DNA from 2 places in the Telluria sp. ZT3P39 genome. Region 2 is predicted to be linked to the other one. Evidence: predicted binding sites of a transcription regulator. Region 2 holds the regulator's gene; the other holds the start of a gene.
The links. Region 2 encodes HrcA, which represses chaperone genes, less so after heat shock. Its sites were predicted from a motif close to TTAGCACTCNNNNNNNNNGAGTGCTAA; they were not measured.
Positions count from the first base shown of each region.

Region 1: a site for HrcA is predicted at 1,557-1,583, ahead of rpoH (RNA polymerase sigma factor RpoH). Genes of this name have one in related genera too.

Region 1 covers NZ_JCASIH010000003.1:16,824-21,012, reverse strand. The annotation lists gene AC56LR_RS04215 (cell division ATP-binding protein FtsE) at 1-321, shown strand, start outside; gene ftsX (permease-like cell division protein FtsX) at 318-1,253, shown strand; gene rpoH (RNA polymerase sigma factor RpoH) at 1,707-2,597, shown strand; gene AC56LR_RS04200 (hypothetical protein) at 2,664-3,098, opposite strand; gene yghU (glutathione-dependent disulfide-bond oxidoreductase) at 3,261-4,103, shown strand.
Region 2 covers NZ_JCASIH010000013.1:11,976-16,164, reverse strand. The annotation lists gene dapB (4-hydroxy-tetrahydrodipicolinate reductase) at 1-73, opposite strand, end outside; gene AC56LR_RS13650 (outer membrane protein assembly factor BamE) at 86-619, opposite strand; gene fur (ferric iron uptake transcriptional regulator) at 773-1,201, shown strand; gene hrcA (heat-inducible transcriptional repressor HrcA) at 1,252-2,268, opposite strand; gene AC56LR_RS13635 (HAD family hydrolase) at 2,329-3,042, opposite strand; gene AC56LR_RS13630 (hypothetical protein) at 3,246-3,836, shown strand; gene AC56LR_RS13625 (hypothetical protein) at 3,856-4,189, shown strand, end outside.

The DNA of each region.
Region 1 (4,189 bases), on a different contig from region 2:
GCCGAGGGACGCGCCCGCGCCGCCCTGGAAAAGGTCGGGCTGCTCGATCGGACCAAGGCGCTGCCGCTGGAACTGTCCGGCGGCGAGCAGCAGCGCGTAGCGATCGCCCGCGCCATCGTCAACCGCCCGCAGATCATCCTGGCCGACGAGCCGACCGCGAATCTCGACCGCGCCGCGGCCGACCGCGTGCTCGACGCGCTGCGCGCCTTCCACGCGGTCGGCGTGACCTGCGTGATCTCGACCCACGACGAGCAGGTGCTCGACACGGCGGGACGCGTGATCCGCCTCGAACACGGCCAGTTGGTCGGAGGTGCGGCATGAGCCCGTGGATCCGCCAGCACCGCTTCGCCCTGCGCGCAGCGCTTTCGAGCGTACGCAAGGCGCCGGGCAGCTTCCTGTTCAACGTCCTGGTCGTCGCGCTCGCGCTGACCCTGCCCTTCGCCGGCATCACCCTGCTCGACAACGTGCGCCCGCTCTCCCAGCAGCTCTCGGTCGATCCGGAAATGAGCCTGTTCATGAAGCTCGAGGCCACGCGCGAGCAGGCTGCCGCGCTGGCGCCGCAGATCCGCAGCATCGTGGCCGCCAACGTGGGCGGCGGCGGACAGGCCAAAGTCAATTTCGTGGCGCGCGAAGACGCGCTGACCGCGCTCAAGGACAAGAGCGGCCTGAGCGACGTGCTCGACACACTCGGCGAGAACCCGCTGCCGGACAGCTATGTGCTCAAGCTAGAAGGCTATTCGGGCAACAATGCCGCCGCCGGCGTCGATGCGATGGTCGAGCAGCTGCGCGCACTGCCGGGCGTCGAGACCGTGCAGGTGGATTCGGCCTGGGTCAAGCGCCTGGCCGCCCTGCTGGCCATCCTGCGCCTGGCCCTGCTGCTGCTGGCCGTCACGCTCGGCATCGTGGTGATCGCGGTGGTGTTCAATACCATCCGCCTGCAGGTGCTCACGCAAAAGGAAGAGATCGCGGTGTCCAAGCTGCTGGGCGCGACCGACAACTTCATCCACCGGCCCTTCTATTACACGGGCGCCCTGCTCGGCCTGTGCGCCGGCGCCGTGGCGCTCGGCGTGGTCTTGCTGGGACTGGCGCCGCTGAACGGGGCGATTGCCGAATTCGCCAGGCTGTATGCATCGGAATTCCAGCTGGCGCCGCTCGGCGGCCTGGAAATCGCCGGCCTGCTGGCGATCAGCGCCGGCCTGGGCCTGATCGGCGCGATGCTGTCGGTGCAGCGCCACCTGGCGCGCGTCAGCTGATATAGATGTGGACGGCGCCCGCCGTCCACAAGCCTCTTTCGAACGGCTTAGCCGCCAGTCCCTACGTCCAGACGCGCCCTGCTCCTACAGGGCGTGGCCCGCTTACGTGCGCCATTCAACAGAAGCCCTGCCCAAGCCCCCTTAACCTGTCTTCAAGGATTTTCCAGCGCTCCCAGGCTCACTTTTGAGCTGCATCAATCAAACGGGGAGTAGCTGCTCTACAGTTGAAACGAACCGTGATTTTGATTCCTTTTGGCAATACTTTAGCCAAACTTAATCGACTTCGGCAAACCGATGGGTCGTCTAGCACTCATCACGGGAGAGTGCTAATATATGGCTTGAAGACAGCGAAAAATCAAGTGAAGCATCCCGGTAACAGACAGTAAATGGTGTCCCGCGACATGGGTCCGGAACACGTTGAGGATGCAGCAAGACTACTACGAGGAAATAAATATGTCCGCACAATCCGCATTGGTTCCTGCCGGCAGTCGTGCCCTGAACCTGGGTTTTACCGGCAATCTGGGCAATATTGACGCCTATATCTCGGCCGTCAACCGCCTGCCGATGCTGACCCACGAGGAAGAACAATCGCTGGCAAAGCGGCTGCGCGACGCAAACGACCTGGACGCCGCGCAAAAGCTGGTGCTGTCGCACCTGCGCCTGGTGGTCTCGATCGCCCGTGGCTACCTCGGCTATGGCCTGCCGCACGCCGACCTGATCCAGGAAGGCAATATCGGCCTGATGAAGGCGGTCAAGCGCTTCGATCCGAACCAGGGCGTACGCCTGGTGTCGTACGCGATGCACTGGATCAAGGCCGAGATGCATGAATACATCCTGAAGAACTGGCGCCTGGTGAAGGTCGCCACGACCAAGGCCCAGCGCAAGCTGTTCTTCAACCTGCGCAGCAACAAGGTCGGCCTCGATGCGATGACCCCAGGCCAGGTCGACGACCTGGCCAAGATGCTCGACGTCAAGCGCGAAGAAGTGATCGAGATGGAAACCCGCCTGTCGGGCCGCGACATCGCCCTCGAATCGCCGACCGACGACGACGACGACAAGTTTTCACCGATCGCCTACCTGTCGTCCGACCTGGGCGAACCGACCAAGGTGCTGGAAGCCGAGGCCGTCACCCGCCTGCAGTCCGAAGGCCTGGAAACGGCGCTCGGCAAGCTGGACCCGCGTTCGCGCCGCATCGTCGAAGCGCGCTGGCTGGCCAACGACGACGGCTCCGGCGCGACGCTGCACACGCTGGCCGAAGAGTTCGGCGTGTCGGCCGAGCGTATTCGCCAGATCGAATCGGCTGCGCTCAAAAAAATGAAGGGTGCGCTGGCGGCGTTTGTTTGAGCCACCTGCCCTTTCAAGTAAAAAACCCCGCTTCGGCGGGGTTTTTCATTGGTGCTGCAGAATCGTCTAGCGTTGCGCGAGCAGCGTGACGAATTCGCCGGGCGCCGCGGTGCTCGACAGCATGTGTGCCGGCATGGTCAGGGTGGCGTTGATCCGGTTCGATGAGGATTTTGCCGGGTCGTCGACGACGATCCGTAGTTGTTCGTCGCGCGTGACGAACACATAGGGCGAGACCGCAATCAGCTGTACTCTCCCGATGCTGCCCATGCTGGCATACATGCGGTTGCCCCACATGCTCAACTGCATGGACTTGCCGTTCGACAGGGCGTAGTTTCCCTTGATGCCGTCGAACTCTTCATACCAGACGTTACGCAGTTGCTGCGGCAGCACGATGCGCTCCGGCGGCGCAATGATGCGGACTTGCCCTGGTGATGGTATTTCCTGCGCAGTAGCCGCCCCCGACAGGGCGGCAACCACCACGGCGCATGCGATTGCTTTCATGATTGGCTCCTGATGCTCACAGCCCTCTTCCCACAGGCCGTTAGTTAAGTATAGGAAGTGCCAATGCAGAAGCGAGGATAATCTTGAACAATTGTTTGTTGGCGGCAAGGGGGTAGCCGCGGATAGAATGGGCCTTTCATCCGGCATAACAAGGAGAACCCGATGACCACCCCCTCGCCCTATGTCCCGCCCACCGTGTGGACCCCGCCCGCCGCTTCCGGCGGCACCTTCGCCAACATCAACCGTCCTGTCGCCGGCCCCACGCACGACGCCGAACTGCCGGTCGGCAAGCATCCGCTGCAGCTGTACTCGCTGGGCACGCCGAACGGCGTGAAGGTGACGATCATGCTGGAAGAGCTGATCGCGCTGGGCTATGTACAGGCCGAGTACGACGCCTGGCTCATCCGCATCAACGAGGGCGCCCAGTTCTCGAGCGGCTTCGTGGACATCAATCCGAACTCGAAGATCCCGGCCTTGGTCGATCGCAGCGGGCCGGAGCCGGTGCGCGTGTTCGAATCGGGATCGATCCTGTTCTACCTCGCGGAAAAGTTCGGGGCCTTTTTGCCGAAGGATGGCGTGGCGCGGGTCGAGACCATGAACTGGCTGTTCTGGCAGATGGGTTCCGCGCCTTTCGTGGGCGGCGGCTTCGGGCATTTCTACGCCTACGCGCCCGAGAAACTGCAGTATCCGATCGACCGCTATGCGATGGAAACCAAGCGCCAGCTCGACGTGCTGGAGCGCCAGCTGGCCGATCATCCGTATGTGGCCGGCAGCGAGTACACGATCGCCGACATGGCGATCTGGCCGTGGTATGGCGGCATGGTGCGCGGCGAGCTGTACGAGGCGGGCGAATTCCTGTCGGTGCACGAGTACAAGAATGTGCGCCGCTGGGCCGACGAAATTGCGGCCCGGCCGGCCGTCATTCGCGGCCGCAAGGTCAACCGGGTGCGCGGCAAGCCGGAGGAGATGGTGGCGGAGCGGCACGCGGCGTCCGACCTTGACTAATTAATCGCGGCCCGGCGCTTGTGCGAGGTGCCGGGCGATGTTCGAAAATTTCGATTGTATATCTGCAAATTACCCGTTTTTCAATC
Region 2 (4,189 bases):
GGATGGCTTCGACCAGCATGCGGCCCATGCGGCCGCTGGCGCCGGCAACGGCGATCTTCAGTTGCGTCGTCATGCTGTGGCCTCGTTACTGGATGACCGGGGCGCCGCCGACCTTGACCGGTTCGACCGGGCGGGTTTCCTGCTTGGCCTTGGTGCTGACCTTGGCCGGACCGGCGATGCGGTCGATGTATTCGCGTTCGGTCGGCAGGTTGCCGCCTTCGAAGCGCGCGACCTTGTCGTCCTTGAAGAAGACGGTGACGCGGCTGGTGGTCAGCTCGCCGTTGCCGCGCGCGAGGTAGAACGGGAAGTCCCAGCGGTCGGCGTGGAACATGTCGGTCAACAGCGGCGAACCGAGGATGAAGCGCACCTGCTCCTTGGTCTGGCCTTCTTTCAGCTGGGCCAGCATCTCTTGCGAGACGAAGTTACCCTGCTGGATGTCGGGGCGGTAAGGCGAGAAGATCCACATGAATTTCTGCAGCTTGCTGGCCTGGACCGTCTGGGCGCCGGCGTTGGCGGCGGCCGCCGATTTCTGCGCGTCGGCGGCAACCGCGGCCGGGTCCGTGCTCACCGGCGGCGCAGGGCGCGTCTGGTTGCGCCAGGCGGCGCAGCCAGAGAGCATCAGCGTGCACGCGAGGCCGGCCGCAAGGGCTGCCCGGGCTGAAAATCGACGGAGAACGGCTGGTTTGACGCGCATAGGTAACCTCAAAACGTTTGAGCGGGAGCTCCAAAACGCTATATCATAAAGCACTCCGCCAATATACGAGCAACAAACATGAGTAACAATCCCACCGACCTGAAGGCCAGCGGCCTGAAGGCTACCCTGCCGCGCCTGAAAATCCTGGAAATCTTCCAGAACAGCTCCGTTCGGCACCTGACGGCGGAAGATGTCTACAAGATCCTGCTAGCGGAGAACATGGACGTGGGCCTGGCCACCGTCTACCGCGTGCTGACCCAGTTCGAGCAGGCCGGCCTGCTCAACCGTAACCACTTCGAAACCGGCAAGGCCATCTACGAGCTCAACGCCGGCTCGCACCACGACCACCTGGTGTGCCTCGATTGCGGTCACGTGGAAGAGTTCTACGACGAAGAGATCGAGTCGCGCCAGCACGCGATTGCGGCCGAACGCGGGTACAAGATCGCCGAGCATTCGCTGGCGATTTACGGGAACTGTATCAAGGTGGGGTGTCCACGCAAGGGGTGATGGTGCAAGGATGCGGATCCGTACGCGACGGACTCCGCACCGCGGTCCCCTCACGAATTGCTCAACGCATTCGACAGCAGCTTCGCCGTAATATCCACAATCGGAATCACCCGCTCGTAGGCCATGCGGGTCGGGCCGATCACGCCCAGGGTGCCGACGATGCGGCCGTTGACTTCGTAGGGCGCGGTCACCACGCTCATTTCATCCATCGGCACCAGCTTCGATTCGCCGCCGATGAAGATCTGCACGCCACCTGCCTTGCTCGACACGTCGAGCAGCTGCATCAGCCCCGTCTTCTGCTCGAACATGTCGAACATCTGGCGCAATGAGCTCATGTTCGAGGACAGGTCGGACACCGACAGCAGATTGCGCTCGCCGGAAATGACCATGTCGTCGCCTTCGGCCATCGCCGCGCTGCCGGTTTCCACGGCCATCGCCATCAGGCGCCCCATGTCGTCGCGCAGCTCGCGCAGTTCGCCGGTGAGGCGCTGGCGCACCTGGTCGAAGGTGAGGCCGGCGAAATTCTGGTTCAGGTAATTGGCCGACTGGATCAGCTGCGTCGGCGTGTAGTCGACGTCGGTCAGCAGCAGGCGGTTCTGGACGTCGCCGCGCGGGTCGACGATGACCAGCAGGATGCGCTTTTCGGACAGGCGCAGGAATTCGATCTGCTGGAACACCGATTCGCGGCGCGGGCTTTGCACCACGCCGGCGAACTGCGACAGCGAGGACAGCATCTGGGCAGCATTGGCGATGAGCTTTTGCGGATGCTGCAGGGGCAGGCGCATCTGGTGCGATTCCATCGCGTGCTCGTCGAGATGCTGCACCGTGAGGAGAGTATCGACGAACAGGCGGTAGCCGCGCGGGGTCGGGATGCGGCCGGCCGAGGTGTGCGGGCTGGAGACATAGCCCATTTCTTCGAGGTCGGCCATGATGTTGCGGATCGTGGCGGGCGACACGTCGAGACCGGAAATCTTCGACAGCGCGCGCGATCCGACCGGCTGGCCGTCGGCGATGTAACGCTCGACGAGGGCTTTGAGCAGGGTCTGGGCGCGGGGTTCGAGTTGCATATTCCAGGAAGGCGGGAGGGTCCGCTACTATTATGCACGCTCCGGCGCGGGCCGCGCCAGTTATCCGTGCGCGCGCTTGAGCCAGTCGACCAGGCCGTCCAGGCTGTGCACCTCGGCGTCCGGCTCGATCTCGCCGGCGAAGGTGTTTTCCTTGCCCATGCGGTTCATCCAGACGGCGCGCAGGCCGGCGCGCTGGGCGCCCTGCACGTCCAGGCGCAGGTCGTCGCCCACGTACACCGCCTCCTGCGGCGCAATGGCGAGCCGGCGGCAGGCTTCCAGGAAGATCGCCGGTTCGGGCTTGGCCACGCCGAAGTTCGGGGCCGCGACCGAGACCTCGAAATGGCGCTCCAGGCCGATCGTCTGCAGGTCGGCATTGCCGTTGGTGACCGAGGCGATGCGCACCCTGCCCTTCAGGCGCAGCAGCCCGGGCAGCACGTCGTCGTAGGGAATCACGGCGTTGCGGGCGGCGAAGAACTCGGTCATGGCCAGTTCGACCTTGACGGCATCTTCGCCGGCCTGCTCGAAGGCGGCAATGAGGCCGGCGCGGCGCAAGGCGCCCAGGTCGAGCTGGAATTCGGGCTTGCGTGCAAGTAATTCAAGGCGCGCATGGCGCAGGGTGTCGATCGTGAACTGCTGCGCGACCAGCGGCGCGTGCTCGCGCAGCCAGGCAAACAACACCTGCTCGGCCTCGATGATGACCGGCGCGATCGGCCACAGGGTGTCGTCGAGGTCGAACAATACGGCTTTGGGCCAGGGGCGGCGCTGGGGTGTCATGGTGGGGTCTGCTCCGTAAACGTACAGCCAAGCATAGCGAGCCCGGAACTAGAAATCAATGCGGGCCCGTCGGTTACACCCCGATACAAAGGCAAACCGTCCAGCAGCTTGCCAAATGGACTAAAATGTTGGGCGATTATCTATCCGCCGCCACCTTCAGTGCGCGGTTGTGCATTCCACCAGTTGTGATTTTTGGAGAAATTATGAAGAGTTCCTACCTGCGTGCCGGTGCTGCGCTGGCGTGCGCGCTGGCCCTGTCCGCTTGTGGCGGCAGCGACGGCGACCTGGGGCTGGGCGGTTCGTTTTCCGGCGTAACCAAACCGGGCCTGGTCCTGCAGAACAATGGCGGATCCGACCTGACCATCGCCCCGACGGCCAACGGTTCGGGAGCCTTCTTCTTCAGCCAGCTGCAGGAAACCGATTCCGACTATAACGTCACGGTCAAGAGCATCCCGAGCAATGCCGAGAAATGCGAGGCCTTCCGCAATACCGGCAAGGTCGCCTTCACCATCAACACCGTGGTCATCGCCTGCACCGTCAAGACGCACAAGCTGACCGGTACGGTGTCCGGCCTGACGGGCAATAACCTGGTGCTGGTCAACGGCGCCGACCGCATCCCGGTTGCGGCGGGCGCCACGACCTTCGCCATGACCCCGGTGAACGAAGACGCGCCGTATGGCGTCGCCATCCTGACCCAGCCCGACAACCAGACTTGCACGGTTGCCAACGGCAGCGGCGTGATGGGCGCGAACGACGTCAACAACGTCGCCATCGCCTGCGTCAACCGTCCTTAATTCTCCCGGAGCTTACCCAATGAAGTTTTCCCTGATCCGTCCGGCCGGCGCACTGGTACTGGCACTTGGCCTCGCCTCCTGCGGCGGCGGTGGCGACGACAACAATTATTCCATCAAGGGCGTTGTCGAAGGCCTGTCCTATCCTGGCCTGGTGCTGACCACCAATGGCAACGACCTGGCCGTGGCGCCGCCGGCAAAAGCGCTCGACCCGGTGGAATTCACCTTCCCGAACCGGCTCGGCTATGGCGATGAGTTCAACATCTCGATCAAGACCCAACCGGCGCACCAGACCTGTGGCGTCAACACGCAATTCCCGCGCAGCGTCTATGGCACGGGCGGCGAGCTGACCCAGA